Regions from separate parts of the Leptothrix cholodnii SP-6 genome, predicted to be linked through region 3. Evidence: predicted binding sites of a transcription regulator. Region 3 holds the regulator's gene; each other region holds the start of a gene.
The links. The regulator FNR, encoded in region 3, switches genes on or off when oxygen is low (the NO sensors DNR and NnrR bind a similar motif). The targets are predictions, from matches to a motif close to TTGATNNNNATCAA.
Positions count from the first base shown of each region.

Region 1: a site for FNR is predicted at 3,470-3,483, ahead of LCHO_RS18260 (3-hydroxybenzoate 6-monooxygenase). Genes of this name have one in related genera too.
Region 2: a site for FNR is predicted at 2,134-2,147, ahead of LCHO_RS16640 (universal stress protein). Genes of this name have one in related genera too.

Region 1 covers NC_010524.1:4,100,118-4,105,742, forward strand. Annotated here, with positions in the region: gene LCHO_RS18250 (hypothetical protein) at 1-830, shown strand, start outside; gene LCHO_RS18255 (fibronectin type III domain-containing protein) at 839-3,349, shown strand; gene LCHO_RS18260 (3-hydroxybenzoate 6-monooxygenase) at 3,546-4,748, shown strand; gene LCHO_RS18265 (cupin domain-containing protein) at 4,763-5,625, shown strand, end outside.
Region 2 covers NC_010524.1:3,715,255-3,720,879, forward strand. Annotated here, with positions in the region: gene LCHO_RS16630 (hypothetical protein) at 1-685, shown strand, start outside; gene LCHO_RS16635 (TIGR00266 family protein) at 713-1,531, shown strand; gene LCHO_RS16640 (universal stress protein) at 1,639-2,073, opposite strand; gene LCHO_RS16645 (2-hydroxymuconate tautomerase) at 2,188-2,379, opposite strand; gene dmpG (4-hydroxy-2-oxovalerate aldolase) at 2,423-3,460, opposite strand; gene LCHO_RS16655 (acetaldehyde dehydrogenase (acetylating)) at 3,475-4,392, opposite strand; gene dmpH (2-oxo-3-hexenedioate decarboxylase) at 4,409-5,197, opposite strand; gene dmpE (2-oxopent-4-enoate hydratase) at 5,298-5,625, opposite strand, start outside.
Region 3 covers NC_010524.1:3,054,795-3,060,419, reverse strand. Annotated here, with positions in the region: gene ccoO (cytochrome-c oxidase, cbb3-type subunit II) at 1-88, shown strand, start outside; gene LCHO_RS13890 (CcoQ/FixQ family Cbb3-type cytochrome c oxidase assembly chaperone) at 96-302, shown strand; gene ccoP (cytochrome-c oxidase, cbb3-type subunit III) at 295-1,227, shown strand; gene ccoG (cytochrome c oxidase accessory protein CcoG) at 1,250-2,737, shown strand; gene LCHO_RS13875 (PI-PLC domain-containing protein) at 2,753-3,016, shown strand; gene LCHO_RS13870 (hypothetical protein) at 3,013-3,345, shown strand; gene fnr (fumarate/nitrate reduction transcriptional regulator Fnr) at 3,358-4,095, opposite strand; gene hemN (oxygen-independent coproporphyrinogen III oxidase) at 4,268-5,625, shown strand, end outside.

The DNA.
Region 1 (5,625 bases), 1.0 Mb from region 3:
GCAACCGCCCGCTGTCGCGCGAGGTCAACGACACCACCGACATCGAGTTCACGCCCAACGGCGCGCGCACCGGCAGCGTCGGCCCCTGGCTGCGCTGGGATCCGGCGGCGGCCCCGGCCGCGCCGGCCGGCTACATCGGCGACGGCGCCACGCTGCACCGCGTGGTCGGCAGCCCGTGCGGGCGCAACTTCGTGCGCATCAGCGCCACCACGCTCAACGGCACCACGCCGCTGGCGATCGACCCGACCGACGCCGACGGCGACGGCAGCACCAGCGTGATCAGCAACCCGCTGTTCACCGTGATGGGCAAGCTCGCCCCGCAAGGCATCACGCCGCTGACGGTCACGGGCGCCTACTACAGCCGCAGCGCCGGCCAGTCGATCAGCCTGTTCGCGACCGCACCGAGCACCGCCACCGTCACCGCCACCCCGGGCGGCACGCTGGCCAGCGACGGCACCGGCCGCTTCTTCGTCCACACCGCGCTGGCCAGCGTGCCGGCCACGGTGGCGTTCAACGCCAGCAACGCCGCGCAGGGCAACGGCCCGGCGCCGACGCAGAACGTGCCGATCACCGACCTCGTGACGGTCGGCAGCGCCAGCGCGGTCTGCAGCGGCACGCCGCGCAGCTGCACGCTGAGCGTGAGCGCCACGTCCAGCGACCAGGCCGCAACCGGCGCGCCGACGCTCAGCCTGCTGCTGGGCGGCAGCGCCACCCCGCTGGTCGACGGCGCCCTGACCCTGTCCGGCCTGAGCGTGCTGCCGGCGGCCGTGACCATCCAATCGAGTGCAGGCGGCGTGGGCAGCAAGCCCCTGACCGTCGTCAACCAATGAGCCGGGGAATGACCACCATGTTCAACCGCAAACTTTCCGTGGCACTGGTGGCCGGCGCGCTGGAGCTGTACGCCGCCTCGGTCGCCCACGCCGCCTGCCCGGTGCCCAACGGCGCCACGCCCTACGCCACCGGCCCGCTGAACCCGGTCGACGGCTACGCCGAATACGTCAGCGACAGCCGCGGCACCTCGCTGCAGATCTGCCGCAACGCCGACCTGTGCTTCTTCGACGAGCCGGTGCCCGGCAACCTGGTGTCGGCACAGACCGGCACCGGCGGCGAGTCGTTCTACTGGCTGGCCGAAGCCTCGGTGGCCGATGCCACCGCCGGTTTCGAGGCCCTGCTGGTGATGGCCGCCGAGGCTACCTACGCCACCGCCGAGCCGACCGCCGGCGAGCAGCTCACCTTCACGCGCTTTCGCCTGCGCCTGGACGTGCCGCAGCCCGGCGTGTATCAGGTCGAGCACCCGTACGGCGTCGACAGCTACCGCATCGAGGCCCTGGAAACCGGCCGCGACCTGAGCGAGACCTTCGACATCAGCTTCGTGCCCGACCAGCCCGACGCACGCGGCAAGGTCGGCCCCTGGCTGACCTGGGATCCGGTGCTGGCACCGCCGCCACCAGCCGGCTACATCGGTGACGGCGCCACGCCGCAGCCGGTGGTGGGCAGCCCCTGCGACACCAACTTCGTGCGCATCACCGCGACCGACTTCAACGGCCTGCCGATCGTCATCAACGCCAACGGCAGCAACGTCATCCGCACCGACCTGTTCGTGGTGCAGGGCCAGCTGTTCGACGGCCGGGTGCAGACCCCGCTGGACGCCGACCGCGTGACCTACAGCCGCACGCCCGAGCGGGTCGGCCAGGTCGACGCCTTCGCCACCTCGGCGGCCACGGCCGCCGTGACGATCCAGGACAGCGCCGGCACGCCGGCCGCGTCGGCCCGCCTGGCCACGCCGACGCCGCTGACCGCCGACGGCAACGGCAAGTTCTTCACCAGCGAGGTGCTGGCCGACGCACCCGACACCACCGCCCTGCCCGGCGCGATCGACGTCAATGCGCTGGTCGCCGACGGCAACACCGACGCCACCCGGCTGGTGCGCGCGCTGGTCGACCAGGTCACCATCACCCAGGCCGACTACGACCTGTCGACCGGCCTGCTCAACATCGCCGCCAGCTCCAGCGACACCCGCGTGCCGCCGACGCTGACGGTGCAGGAATACCTGCGCCCGGTCGGCGCGCCGATCGCCACGGTGGCGCCGCCCTCGCACGTCACCGTGATGTCGTCGGCCGGCGGCTGGGACCGCGTGCCGGTGCGCACGCTGGCCGCACTCGACCAGTCAGAACCCCCGGCCGCGCCGGGCGCCATCGGTGCGGTGGCCGACTCGCCGACCCAGGTCACGCTCGGCTGGAGCGACAACGCCGACAACGAGGGCGGTTTCGAGATCCTGCGCAACGGCGTGCTGATCGCCACCACCGCGGCCGACGCGACCTCGTTCGTCGACACCGCCGCGCCGCAGGACAGCACGCTGACCTACCAGGTCGTGGCCGTCAACGCCGGCGGCCGCAGCGCCGCGGCCACCATCACGGTGAGCACCCCGGTGCTGCTGATCGCACCGAGCGCGCTGGCCACCACCGCCGTCACCGGCAACAGCGTCGCGCTGCGCTGGACCGACAACGCCGCCAACGAGGCCGGCTACCTGGTGCTGCGCAACGGCCTGGTGATCGCCACGCTGGCGGCCAACACGGCGGTCTACACCGACACCACCGTGGCGCCGAGCACGGCCTACACCTACCAGGTGCAGGCCACCCACGCGCGCGCCCCGGCGGCCGGCTCGAACGTCATCACCGTGACCACGCCGGCGCTGATCAGCATCGTCGCGCCGGCCAACCTGAGCGCCGTGCTCGGCACGGTGGCCAACAGCGCCCGGCTGAACTGGACCGACGCGTCGACCGGCGAAACCGGCTACCGCGTGCAGCGCGCCACGATCACCATCGCGGCCAACGGCACCGCCACCACGGGCGCCTTCGCGACGATCACCACGCCCAGCGGCAACCTGCCCGCCAACGCCACCACGGTGCAGAACACCGGCCTGGCCGCCAACGCGCTGTACGCCTACCGGGTCAACGCCGTGAACGGCGCCACCCAGGGCCCGACCACGCAGGTCGTCCGCCACAACGGCACCCTGCCGGTGCCGGCCGGGCTGCGCAGCAACGTCACCAACGGCCTGCTGGGCGTCGGTGCCACGCCGGTGGGCCGGGTGCCGCTGAGCTGGACCGCCAGCACCGTGGCGGCCGTGGCCGGCTACGAGCTCGAGCGCTGCGTCGGCGCGCTGACCGTCTGCAATGCAGCCGGCGCCACCTGGATCCCGGTGACACGCCTGAACGGCCGCGCCACCCGCACGTTCAACGTCGACGGCCTGCCCTCGCGCCAGGCCCAGTCGTTCCGCATCCGCAGCCACACCGGCACGGTCGGGCTGACCGGCGCCTGGTCGGCCGCGGTGGTCGGCACGCCGCGCTGATCGCACACGGCCATCAGGCTGATCGCAACGCCCCGGACGGCTCGCCGCCCGGGGCGTTTTTCATGCCGGATTCGACGCACTGCGTCAACCTCGGTGCACAAGATTCGGGTGAACCCTGATTTGATTCGGATCAGATCTTCATTAAACTAATCGTCAGCATGCACACTATCAGCATTCACAGCGCAAGGACTCGCACATGAACGCAACTGGACTTTCGGATCTCCCGGTGCTGGTCGCCGGTGGTGGCATCGGCGGCCTGGCCGCGGCGCTGGCGCTGGTGCGCCAGGGTTTCAAGGTCAAGGTGCTGGAGCAGGCACCCGAGATCGGCGAGATCGGCGCGGGCATCCAGCTCGGCCCCAACGCCTTCCACGCCTTCGACGCCCTGGGCGTGGGCGAGAAGGCGCGCGGCCGCGCGGTCTACACCGACTACATGGTGATGCACGACGCCATCGACGAATACCAGGTCGGCAAGATCCCCACCGGCGAGGCCTTCATCCAGCGCTTCGGCAACCCCTACGCGGTGATCCACCGCGTCGACGTGCACCTGTCGCTGCTCGAAGGTGCGCAGGAAACCGGCCGGATCGAGTTCTTGACCTCGACGCGCTGCGAGCGCATCGAGCAGGACGACACCGGTGTCACCGTCTACGACCAGCACGGCACCGCCCACCGCGGCGTGGCGCTGATCGGCGCCGACGGCGTCAAGTCGGTGGTGCGCCAGCAGTACGTCAACGACCCGGCGCGCGTGACCGGCCACGTGGTCTACCGCGCGGTGGTCGACAAGAAGGACTTCCCCGAAGACCTGCAGTGGAACGCCGCCAGCATCTGGGTCGGCCCCAACTGCCACCTGGTGCACTACCCGCTGCGGGGCGGCGAGCAGTACAACGTGGTCGTCACCTTCCACAGCCGCGAGCAGGAGGAATGGGGCGTGCGCGACGGCAGCAAGGAGGAGGTGCAGAGCTACTTCCAGGGCATCTGCCCGAAGGCGCGCCAGCTCATCGACCTGCCCAAGACCTGGAAACGCTGGGCCACCGCCGACCGCGAGCCGATCGGCCAATGGACCTACGGCCGCGCCACGCTGCTGGGCGACGCCGCCCACCCGACCACGCAGTACATGGCGCAAGGCGCCTGCATGGCGATCGAAGATGCCGTGACGCTGGGCGAGGCGCTGCGTGTCAACGGCAACGATTTCACCCAGGCCTTCGACCTGTACCAGCGCTCGCGCGTGGCGCGCACCGCGCGCATCGTGCTGTCCAGCCGCGAGATGGGTCGCATCTATCACGCCAAGGGCGTCGAGCGCCTGGTGCGCAACGACCTGTGGAAAGGCCGCACGCCCGAGCGTTTCTATGACGCGATGGAATGGCTGTACGGCTGGAACGTCGACAACTGTCTGGCGAAATGATTGGGGAACACACCATGCAAGAACTTGGACGCCTCGAAGACCTGCCCGCCGACTACGTGCAGGCACTGCGTGACCTGAACCTCGTGCCGCTGTGGCCGAGCCTGCGCGGCGTGCTGCCGCCGGGCAAGCCGCGGCCCAACACCCGCGCCACCGCCTGGGCCTACGAATCGATCAAGCCGCTGCTGCTGAAAGCCGGCGAACTGACGCCGATCGAGAAGGCCGAGCGCCGCGTGCTGGTGCTCGCCAACCCCGGCCACGGCCTGGAGAAGATGCAGGCCAGCGCCGCGATGTACCTCGGCATGCAGTTGCTGCTGCCGGGTGAGTGGGCGCCGTCGCACCGCCACACGCCCAACGCGGTGCGCATGATCGTCGAGGGTGAAGGCGCCTACACCACGGTCGACGGCGAGAAGTGCCCGATGTCGCGTGGCGACCTGATCCTGACACCCACCGGCCTGTGGCACGAACACGGCCACGACGGCAGCGAGCCGGTGGTCTGGCTCGACGTGCTCGATCTGCCGCTGGTCTATTACATGGAGGCCTCGTATCACATCAACGGCGAGCGCCAGACCGTCAAGCCCGGCCAGGGTGACCGCGCCTATGCACGCGGCGGCGTGGCGCCGACGGTGATGTTCGATCGCTCGGACAAGCGCTACCCGATGCTGCGCTACCCGTGGGTCGACGCACGCGCCGCGCTGGTGTCGCTGGCCGCCGACCGGCCGGATCTGGACGCGGTGCAGGTCACCTACGTCAACCCCGAGACCGGCGCCGACGTCGAGAACATCCTCGGTTTCTACGCGCTGATGCTGCGCCCGGGCCAGACGCTGCGCCTGCCGGTGCGCTCGCCGGCGATGGTGTTCCACGTCATCGAAGGTGGTGC
Region 2 (5,625 bases), 660 kb from region 3:
GCTGGCGATCGCAGCGCCGCTGCTCTGGCACACCTGGCGCCCCGCGCCGCCGCCGCTGCAGCAGGGCGGCGCGCAGCCGTCCGGGACCGGCACGCCGTGGCAGATCCGGCTCGACGGTGCGGGCGGCAGCGCGGTGTTCGGCCTCGACCTCGGGCGCAGCACGCTGGCCGACGCCGCCAGCCGCTGGCCGGGCGAGGCGCTGCAGGTCGCGCTGGTGCGCAGCCCGGCGGGCGAGCTGAGTCTGGAGGCCTACCTCGAATCGATCCAGGCCAGCGGCGTGAACGGCAAGCTGCTGCTCGGCGTGACGCTGCCCGCCGATGTCGCGCAGCGCTGGGCCGAGCGCGCCACGCGCGACATGCCGCTGGCCAGCGGCGCCCATCGCCTCGGCCTGCATCACGACGATGCCACGCAGGCGCAGGCCCGGATGATCGACAGCCTGCTCTTCCTGCCCGCCGTGCGGCTCGACGAGGCGACGCTCGCCGAGCGCTTCGGCGCACCGGCCGAACGGCTCGCCACCGCCGACGGCCTGGTGCACCTGCTCTATCCCGACCGCGGCCTGGCGATCAGCCTGGCCGATTCGGGCCGGCAGCGCACGGTGCTGCAGTACGTGGCGCCGCGCGACTTCGCCCGCCTGCGCGCGCCGCTGCTGGCCGCCCTGACCCCGCCCGCACCGATCAACCACTGAACCCCAACCGAAAAGGAGTCCGCCGACATGGCCATGGACGTCATCGACTACGAGATCAAAGGTTCCGAGATGCAGTTCGTCGAGGTCGAACTCGACCCCGGCGAGGCCGCCATCGGCGAAGCCGGCAGCATGATGTTCATGGATGCCGGCATCGGCATGGACACCGTCTTCGGCGACGGCCGCGCCCAGCAGGGCGGCCTGTTCGGCAAGCTGCTCGGCGCCGGCAAACGCCTGGTGACGGGCGAATCGCTCTTCACCACCGTCTACACCAACAACGGCAGCGGCAAGCAGCGCATCGCCTTCGCGGCGCCCTACCCCGGCAAGATCCTGCCGATGGATCTGAGCAAGCTCGGCGGCACGCTGATCTGCCAGAAGGACGCCTTCCTGTGCGCCGCGCGCGGCGTGTCGCTGGGCATCGCGATCCAGCAGAAGCTCTCGGTCGGCTTCTTCGGCGGCGAGGGCTTCATCATGCAGAAGCTCGACGGCGACGGCCTCGCCTTCGTGCATGCCGGCGGCACCGTGGTGCGGCGCGAACTGCAGCCGGGTCAGACGCTGCTGGTCGACACCGGCTGCGTGGTGGCCTACACCGCGGGCGTGAGCTTCGAGATCCAGTACGTGGGCAAGATCAAGACCGCGCTGTTCGGCGGCGAGGGCCTGTTCTTCGCCAAGCTGAGCGGCCCGGGCACGATCTGGCTGCAGAGCCTGCCGCTCTCGCGCCTGGCCAGCCGCATCTTCGCGGCGGCGCCGCAGACCGGCGGCGGTGGCAAGGAACAGGGCTCGCTGCTCGGCGGCCTGGCCGCAGGCGGGCTGCTCGGCGGCATGCTGGGTGGCGGCGACGACGACTGAACCACGTCCGACCCTGAAACGGCAGCGGGGCCTTCACAGGCCCCGCTTGCTTTTCGTGCGGTCCGATGACGGCCACCCGCTGCGGGCCAGGACGGCCCGATCGGCTGTCAGCGCACCACCAGCACCTGCGTGTCGCAGTGCGTCAGCACCTTCTGCGTCTCGCTGCCCAGCAGCAGCGCCGCCACACCGCGGCGGCCGTGCGAGGCCATCACGATCAGGTCGCAACCCTGCGCCTTGCCGTACTCGAGGATGGCCTCCCACGGGTGCAGCGCCTCGACCGTCGCGGCAGAGCATTCGACACCGGCCGCGGCACAGGCGTCCTTGACCGCCTGCACGTGCTTGAGGGCGATGCGCTCCTGCGAATCGAAGAACTCCTGCGGCGGGATCGGCTGCATCTCCGAGATCGCGCTGTAGGGGAACGGCTCCTTGACCGCCAGCACGCTGATCGGCGCGCCGACCGTCTTGGCCAGCGTCACGGCGGTGGCGACGGCCTTGGCCGTGATGTCCGAACCATCGGTGGGAACGAGGATGCGCTTGTACATGTGGGGTCTCCGAACGTGCGTGTGATGACCCTCATCATGCCCCCGCACAGGCGCGAGTTCTTGACCAACATCAATACCCCGCCGACACCCTCGATCCCTGCGGCCACACCGGCTTCAGCGTCCGAGGTCCTTGGCCGACTTGCCGGCGATGCCCCAGTTCTCCTTGGGCATGTCGTGGATCCAAACGCGGACGTTTGCCTGAGGCGCGTCGAGCGCTTCGACCAGCGCGGCCGTCACCTTCTCGATCACGGCGCGTTTCTGGTCTTCGGTGCGGCCTTCCAGCAGGTAGATCTGGGCAAAGGGCATGGGGTTCTCCGGGCGGGTTCGGGGGTCGATGAGTGGGCGTGATTCAGGCGGCGGCGCAGCCGGCGCGCTCGCGTGCCATCGTGATCGCGGTGTCCTCGATCATGTCTTCCTGGCCGCCCACCATCTTGCGGCGGCCCATCTCGACCAGGATGTCGCGCGCGCTGACGCCGTACTTCTTCTCGGCCCGCTTGGCGAACAGCAGGAAGCTCGAATACACGCCCGCGTAGCCCAGCGTCAGCGAGTCGCGGTCGACGCGGATGATGTGGTCCATGATCGGCACGACCCGGTCCTCGGCCACGTCCTGGATCTTGAACACGTCGACGCCGGTCTCGATGCCCATGCGATCGCATACCGCGATGAAGACTTCCATCGGCGTGTTGCCCGCACCCGCACCCAGGCCCGCCGCCGCCGCGTCGATGCGGTTGGCGCCGGCCTCGACCGCAGCCACCGAGTTCGCCACGCCCATCGCCAGGTTGTGGTGGCCGTGGAAACCCAGCTCGGTTTCGGGCCGCAGCGCGGCGCGCACGGCTTCGAGGCGCAGCTTCACGTCACCGGGCAGCATGTAGCCGGCCGAGTCGGTCACGTAGATGCAGTTGGCGCCGTAGCCTTCCATCAGCTTGGCCTGCGTGATCAGCTTCTCGGGGCTGGCCATGTGCGCCATCATCAGGAAGCCGACCGTGTCCATGTCGAGCTTGCGCGCGGCGGTGATGTGCTGCTCGCTGACGTCGGCCTCGGTGCAGTGCGTCGCCACGCGGATGGTGTGCACGCCCAGATCCTTGGCCATGTGCAGATGCTCGACCGTGCCGATGCCCGGCAGCAGCAGCGCCGAGATCTTGGCCTGCTTCATCAGCGGGATCACGGCGCCGAGATACTCCTCGTCGCTGTGGGCCGGAAAGCCGTAGTTGACCGAGCTGCCGCCCAGCCCGTCGCCATGCGTGACCTCGATCAGCGGCACGCCCGCTTCGTCCAGGCCGGTGGCGATGTTCTTCATCTGCTCCAGCGTCATCAGATGACGCTTCGGGTGCATGCCATCCCGCAACGTCATGTCGTGGACGGTGATCTTCTTGCCTTGCACAGTCATGATGTGTCTCCCTCTCAGGCCGCAACGGCGGTGGGTTGCAGGACCAGTTCACCCTTGAGGATTTCCTCGGCGAACATCTCGGCGGTGCGGGCGGCGGCGGCCGTCATGATGTCGAGGTTGCCGGCGTACTTGGGCAGGTAGTCGCCCAGGCCTTCGACCTCCAGGAACACGCTCACACGGTTGCCGTCGAACACCGGCCCGTTGACCAGCCGGTAGCCCGGCACGTACTTCTGCACCTCGGCCAGCATGGCGTGCACGCTGGCTGTGATCGCGGCCTGATCGGGCTCGGTTTCGGTCAGGCAATGCACCGTGTCGCGCATCATCAGCGGCGGCTCGGCCGGGTTGATGACGATGATGGCCTTGCCCTTCCTGGCGCCACCGACCTTCTCGACCGCACCGGCCGTGGTGCGAGTGAACTCGTCGATGTTCTTGCGTGTGCCCGGTCCGACCGAGCGGCTCGACACGGTGGCGACGATCTCGCCATACGCCACCGGCTGGACACGCGAAACCGCCGCCACCATCGGGATCGTGGCCTGCCCGCCGCAGGTCACCATGTTGACGTTCATCTCACCCGAGCCGACATGCGCCTTCAGGTTGACGGGCGGCACGCAGAACGGCCCGATCGCCGCGGGTGTCAGGTCGATCATCAGCGCGCCTTGTTCGTTGACCTTGCGCGAGTTCTCGGCGTGCACGTAGGCGCTGGTGGCGTCGAAGACGATCTGCACACCGTCGGCCTTCATGTGCGGAATCAGTCCGTCGACGCCGTCAGACGTGGTCTTGATGCCCATCTCGCGGGCGCGTTTGAGGCCGTCGGATTCGGGGTCGATGCCGACCATCCAGACCGGCTCCAGCACGGCGCTGCGTTGCAGCTTGGCGAGCAGGTCGGTGCCGATGTTGCCGGGCCCGATCAGGGCGCACTTGATCTTCTTCATGGTTGGATTCCTGTGTTCAGACGAAACGCATCGACACCGAGCCGAGGTCCTGGAAGCGCACGTTGACGCTGTCGCCGGCCTGCACCGCGATCGCTTCGGTCACGCCGCCGGTCATGATGAACGTGCCGGCCGGGATCTCCTGGCCGCGTGCGCCCAGGTGGTTGGCCATCATCGCCACCGCCGCGGCTGGATGCCCCAGCACCGCGGCGCCGGCGGCCATCGAGACGATCTGGCCGTTCTTCTCCAGCACCACGCCGAGCGTGCGCAGATCGAGCGCCTCGACATTGCGCGAGCGCCCGCCGATCACGAAGCGCGAGGCCGAGGTGTTGTCGGCGATCACGCTCTTCAAGTCGAACTTGAAGTCGCGGTAGCGGCTGTCGATGATCTCGACCGCCGGCAGCACGAAGTCGATCGCCGCCAGCACCGCGCCAACGTGGCAACCGGGGCCCCGCAATGGCGCTTTCGTGACGATGCAGATCTCGGCCTCCACCTTCGGGTGGATCAGCTCGGAGACCTTGATCTCGCCGCCATCCGGGCGCGCCATGTAGTCGCTGACAAAGCCGAAACACGGCGTGTCCACGCCCATCTGCTTCATCTTGGCGAACGAGGTCAGGCCCGCCTTCAGGCCCACGGTCTTGTGGCCGCGTGCTTCCTTGCGGCGGCGGATCTCGTCCTGGATGTCGTAGGCATCGGCCCAGTCCATCAGCGGAAAATCGTCGGTGATCTTGGTGACGTCGCGCGCCTCCAGCTCGGCCGATTCCAGGTGGGCGGCCAGCGCCTCGATGTCGGTGCGATTCAGTGCCATGGTGTGTCTTTCTTTAGCAAGGTGCAGGCGTGGATCCGGCTCTGCCGGTCCGCTGCCTGAGCCCCCTCGGGGGGCAGCGACCGCCAGGGAGCGTGGGGGCTCAAATAAACCGCACCGACGTGCTGCCCAGCCCGCCCACGCTGCAATGCAGGCTGTCGCCCGGCTTGACCGGCACCAGCGGCGATTGCGATCCCGACAGGATCACATCGCCCGCCTTCAGGCTGATGCCCAGGCGCCCGAGCGTGTTGGCCAGCCACGCCACCGCGTTGACCGGCGAGCCCTGCACCGCGGCGCCGCACGAGGTGCTGACGATCTCGCCGTTCTTCTCGAGCACCATGCCGGCCAGCGCCAGATCGATGTCACGCGGGCTGCGGCGGGTGCCGCCGAGCGTGAGCACGCCGCAGGAGGCGTTGTCCGCCACCGTGTCC
Region 3 (5,625 bases):
GGCCGCCGACGACGTCAAGGGCAAGACCGAGATGGATGCCGTGGTGGCCTATCTGCAGGTCATGGGCACCGCCGGCGCGGCCAAGTGAGGATCACATGGACACCGATCTGAATACCTGGCGCAGCCTGGTGACGGTGCTGTCGTTTGCAGGCTTCCTGGCCATCGTGGCCTGGACCTACTCGCGCCGCAACCTGAACAGCTTCGACGAAGCGGCCAACCTGCCGTTCCAGGACGAATCGCCCGAACTGCCCAAGAACGGCAGCGGAGCCCCTCAAGCATCTCTCGGAGGCACCCATGAGTGACTTCATTTCCAGCGGCTGGTCGCTCTTCGTGGCCGGCGTGGTCGCCCTCGGCCTGGTGTTCTGCGTTGTCCTGCTGGTGATCGCCAGCAAGCGCAAGGTGATGGCCAACGACAACACCACCGGCCACGTCTGGGACGAAAACCTGCAGGAACTCAACAACCCGCTGCCGCGCTGGTGGATGGGCCTGTTCGTGATCACCGTGGTGTTCGCGGTGCTCTACCTGGCGATCTACCCGGGTTTCGGCAGCAGCGAAGGCGCCCTCAAGTGGAGCAGCGTGGGTCAGTGGGAAAAGGAGCAGGCCAAGGCCAAGGAGGCTCTGACCCAGGTCTATGCCCAGTTCGAGAACATGCCGGTCGAGACGCTGGCTGCCAACACGCAGGCGATGGGCATCGGCGAGCGGCTGTTCTCCAACAACTGTGCCGGCTGCCATGGCTCGGACGCGCGCGGCAGCAAGACCTTCCCCAACCTGACCGACGGCGACTGGCTCGGTGGTGACGGCAGTCCCGCCTACATCGCCAAGACCATCGCCGAAGGCCGTCAGGGCATGATGCCGCCGATGGCTGCCGCAGTGGGTGGCCCGGAGGACGTCAAGAACGTCGCCAACTACGTGCTCAGCCTGTCGGGCAGCGCCCACAACAGCATTTCCGCGCAGCTGGGCAAGAGCAAGTTCGGCGCTTGCGCGGCCTGCCACGGCGCTGATGGCAAGGGAACCCAGGCACTGGGTGCCCCCAACCTGACCGACAAGATCTGGCTGCACGGCTGGGGCGAAGAAGCGGTCATCGCCATCATCAACAACGGCAAGTCGAACATGATGCCGCAGCATGCATCGCGTCTGACGCCGGAGCAGATCAAGGTGCTGGCGGGTTATGTCTGGAGCCTGTCGCGCAAGCCGGCAGCACAGACCGCGCTGAACACGGTGCAATGAAGTGAGCGACAGGGCAGCAGTGATGGAAGACAGCAGTAACGCGGCCTCGCCGCTGCCCTCCGCGCCTGCGGCCGGCCCGGCGCCGGCTTCGGGTTCCGCCGCAAATGCAGCGGCCAAGACGGTTTCTCTCTACGAGAAAACCAAGAAGATCTATCCCAAGGCCGTCAGCGGCCTGTTCATCCGCTGGCGCTGGATCCTGGTCTGGGTCACGCAGATCGTCTTCTACGGTCTGCCCTGGCTGACATGGAACGACCGCCAGGCGGTGCTGTTCGACCTCGGTTCGCGCCGTTTCTACATCTTCGACCTGGTTCTCTATCCGCAGGACTTCATCTACCTGACGGCGATCCTGATCATCTCGGCCTACGCGCTGTTCCTGTTCACCGCGGTGGCCGGGCGGCTGTGGTGCGGCTATGCCTGTCCGCAGACCGTCTACACCGAGATCTTCCTGTGGTTCGAGCATCGTTTCGAGGGTGATCGGGCCAAGCGCATGAAGCTCGATGCCGGCCCCTGGACCGCCGACAAGTGGTTGCGCAAGTCCGGCAAGCAGCTCGCGTGGATCCTTTTTTCGCTCTGGACCGGCTTCACCCTGGTGGGCTACTTCACCCCCATCCACACGCTGACCGCCGAGGCCATGACGCTCGGATTCGGTCCGTGGGAATGGTTCTGGGTGCTGTTCTACGGCTTTGCCACCTATGGCAATGCCGGCTACATGCGCGAGCAGGTGTGCAAGTACATGTGCCCCTACGCGCGCTTCCAGAGCGCGATGTTCGACAAGGACACGCTCATCATCACCTACGACGCCGAGCGCGGCGAGCCGCGTGGTTCACGCAGCAAGAAGGCCGACCCGACCGCGCTGGGCCTGGGCGCCTGTGTCGACTGCAACCTGTGCGTGCAGGTCTGTCCGACCGGCATCGACATCCGCAAGGGCCTGCAGTACGAGTGCATCGGCTGCGCCGCCTGCATCGACGTCTGCGACAGCGTGATGGACAAGATGGGCTATGCCCGCGGCCTGGTGCGCTACACCACGCAGAACGGCCTCGACGGACGCTGGACGCGCGCCCAGATGTGGCGGCGTGCGCTGCGACCGCGTGTCCTGATCTACACCGTGATCCTGATCGTGATCGTGGTCGCCCTGGGCGTGAGCATCGCGATGCGATCGCCGTTCAAGGTCGACGTGGTGCGTGACCGCGCGTCATTGGCGCGCATCGTCGACGACGGCGTGATCGAGAACGTCTACCGCCTGCAGATCATGAACGCCACCGAAACGACGCAGTCCTACCGCGTCGCCGTCGAGGGCTTGCCGGGGTTGAGCCTGCCCGTGACGGCGCCGGTGCAGGTGGCAAGCGCCGAGGCGCGCTGGATCACCGTGGCCGTGCAGTTGCCGCCCGAGTCCGCCAGCCGTGCCGGCAGCGGGGCGCACACCATCCATTTCGACATCCAGCGCGTGGAGTCCGGCGGCGCTGCGCCGGCGACGCTGCGCGAGAAGTCGACCTTCGTGATTCCACGTTGACAAGCAGGAGCAGCCATGTCGATTGCAGTACAAGCCCCCGGTCCAGCCACCTTGCCGTGGTGGCGTGAGCGCATGTTGTGGCTGGTGCTCGGTGGCCCGCTGGTGGTGATCATGGCCAGTTTCGTGACCCTGGCGCTGGCGTTGAGTCATCCGGACCCGGTGCTGAGCACGGCGCAGTCCGCACGCACCGAATCGGCCGGCGCGACCGGATCGGCGATCGACCCTTCGCGCCTGCCTGCTCAGCAGGCTCGCAACCATGCGGCCACGGGCGGCAAATGAAAGCCGAACTGCGCAACGACCCCGACATCGAGGACCTGGCGCCCGACTACGAAGCGTCCACGACCTTCCCGATGTCGAATTGGGCCAAGCGGCTGTCGGTCGTCTGGTGGCCGGCCTTCCTGTTGGCGGGCGTGACCGAGATGCTGGTGTTCGCCTTCGTCGACCCGGAAGATCTGCGCTGGCTCGGCGGCGCGCCGGTCGACCTCGACCGCACGGCGGTCTACACGGCGGCCTTCTTCGCGTTCTGGGTGCTGATCGGCATCGCCTCCAGCCTCACGCAACTGCTGATGCGTGAGTCGAACGACCTGAACCGGCGTCGTTATCCCTGAGCCTGCAGATCTTCAGCAGCCGGCGCCGTTGACCACGCGCTGCAGGGCGTCCTGGTCGATGATGCGGATGTCGCGCTGCTTGACCTCGAGATAGCCCTCGTCCTGGAACTTCGAGAAGGTGCGGCTGACGGTCTCGAGCTTGAGGCCCAGGTAGCTGCCGATCTCCTCGCGCGTCATGCGCAGCACCAGCGCCGAGGCCGAGAAACCACGCGCCTGCAGGCGCTGCGTCAGGTTCAGCAGGAAGGCTGCCAGGCGCTCCTCGGCACGCATGCTGCCGAGCAGCAGCATCACGCCGTGGTCGCGCACGATCTCGCGGCTCATGATCTTGTGGAACTGGTGCTGCAGCAGCGTGAACTCGCGCGACAGGCTCTCGAGCTGGCCGTACGGGATCAGGCAGACCTGCGAATCCTCGAGCGCCACCGCATCACACGAGTGGCGGTCGTTGCTGATGCCGTCCAGGCCGATCAGCTCGCCGGCCATCTGGAAGCCGGTGACCTGCTCGCGGCCGTCGGTGGCCGACACCACGGTCTTGAAGAAGCCGGTGCGCACGGCATAGAGCGCCGCGAACGCGTCGCCGGAATGGAACAGGCTCTCGCCGCGCTTGACGCTGCGGCGCGTGCTCACCATGTTGTCGAGCGAAGACATCTCGTCGTCTGACAGGCCCACTGGCAGGCACAGTTCGCGCAGATTGCAGGCCGAGCAGGCCACTTTGAGCGCGTTGAGCTGGGAGGAGGCGGCAGTGTCTTGCATGATTTGGTTGATCCTGGGAAGGAATGGCCGACACCTTACCAGCATGCACCGGCAAAGTGCCTCTGTGGTCATGGCGAAGTGAGGGTCGACTCAGGGAATTCTTGAATAGCGCGGACGCATGGTGCTTGAGCCATGTCAAGGTACAGCGCCACCGGCACGGCACAGTGCGCACATGCACACGACGATCTCCGCAGGCACGCAGCCCCAATCCGCGACCACGATCAACGCCGACGTGGCCGCCACGGACCACCAGCCGGTTCTGAGCGAGGAACTGCTGCGCCGCATGGACGGCCCCGGGCCACGCTACACCTCCTACCCCACGGCGGATCGTTTCGTCGAGGCCTACACCGCCGATCACTACCGCCAGGCACTGTCCCAGCGCAGCATCGGTGCGGTGGGCGGCGCAGGTGGGCCGCTGTCGGTCTACGTGCACGTGCCGTTCTGCGAATCGGTCTGCTATTACTGCGCCTGCAACAAGATCGTCACCCGCGACCACGGCCGCTCGACCGCCTACATCGACGCGCTGGCGCGCGAGCTGGAACTGGTCACGCAGACGCTCGGCCGGGGCCAGCGCGTCTCGCAACTGCATTTCGGCGGCGGCACGCCCACCTTCCTGAGCGATGCCGAACTCGACCGCCTGATGGGCGAGTTGCGCCGGCATTTCCACATCGAGCCGCATGGCGAATATTCGATCGAGATCGACCCGCGCACCGTCAGCCGCGAGCGCCTGGCTCACCTCAAGGAGCTCGGCTTCAACCGGGTCTCGTTCGGCGTGCAGGATTTCGACGCCGACGTGCAGAAGGCGGTGCACCGCGTCCAGCCTTTCGAGCAGGTCGAGGCGCTGATGAAGGATGCGCGCGAGCTCGGCTTCCATTCGATCAACGTCGACCTCATCTACGGCCTGCCCAAGCAGACGCCCGAGAGCTTCGCGCGCACCGTGCGCCAGGTCGCCGGACTGCGGCCCGACCGCATCGCGATGTACGGCTACGCCCACCTGCCGCAGCGCTTCAAGCCGCAGCGTCGCATCGTCACCGAAGAGCTGCCGCGTGGCAGCGACCGCATCGGCATGCTGTCGCAGGCCATCAGCGGCTTCATCAGCCACGGCTACCAGTACATCGGCATGGATCACTTCGCGCTGCCCGAGGACGGCCTGGCGCAGGCCAAGCGGCAAGGGCGGCTGCACCGCAACTTCCAGGGCTACAGCACGCAGGCCGACTGCGACCTGATCGCGCTGGGCGTGTCGGCCATCGGCCGCATCGGCGCCACCTACAGCCAGAACGCCAAGACGCTCGACGACTACTACGACTCGCTCAACCGCGGCGAGCTGCCGGTGGTGCGCGGCCTGGCCCTGACGCGCGACGACCTGGTGCGCCGCGCCGTCATCATGTCCATCATGTGCCACGGCCGGCTGAGCTACGAGTCGGTCGCCCTGGCACACTTGATCGACGTGAAAACCTACTTTGCCACCGAACTCGAAGCCCTGGTCGACCTGGCCGACCAAGGCCTGCTGACGCTCGACCCGGATGGCTT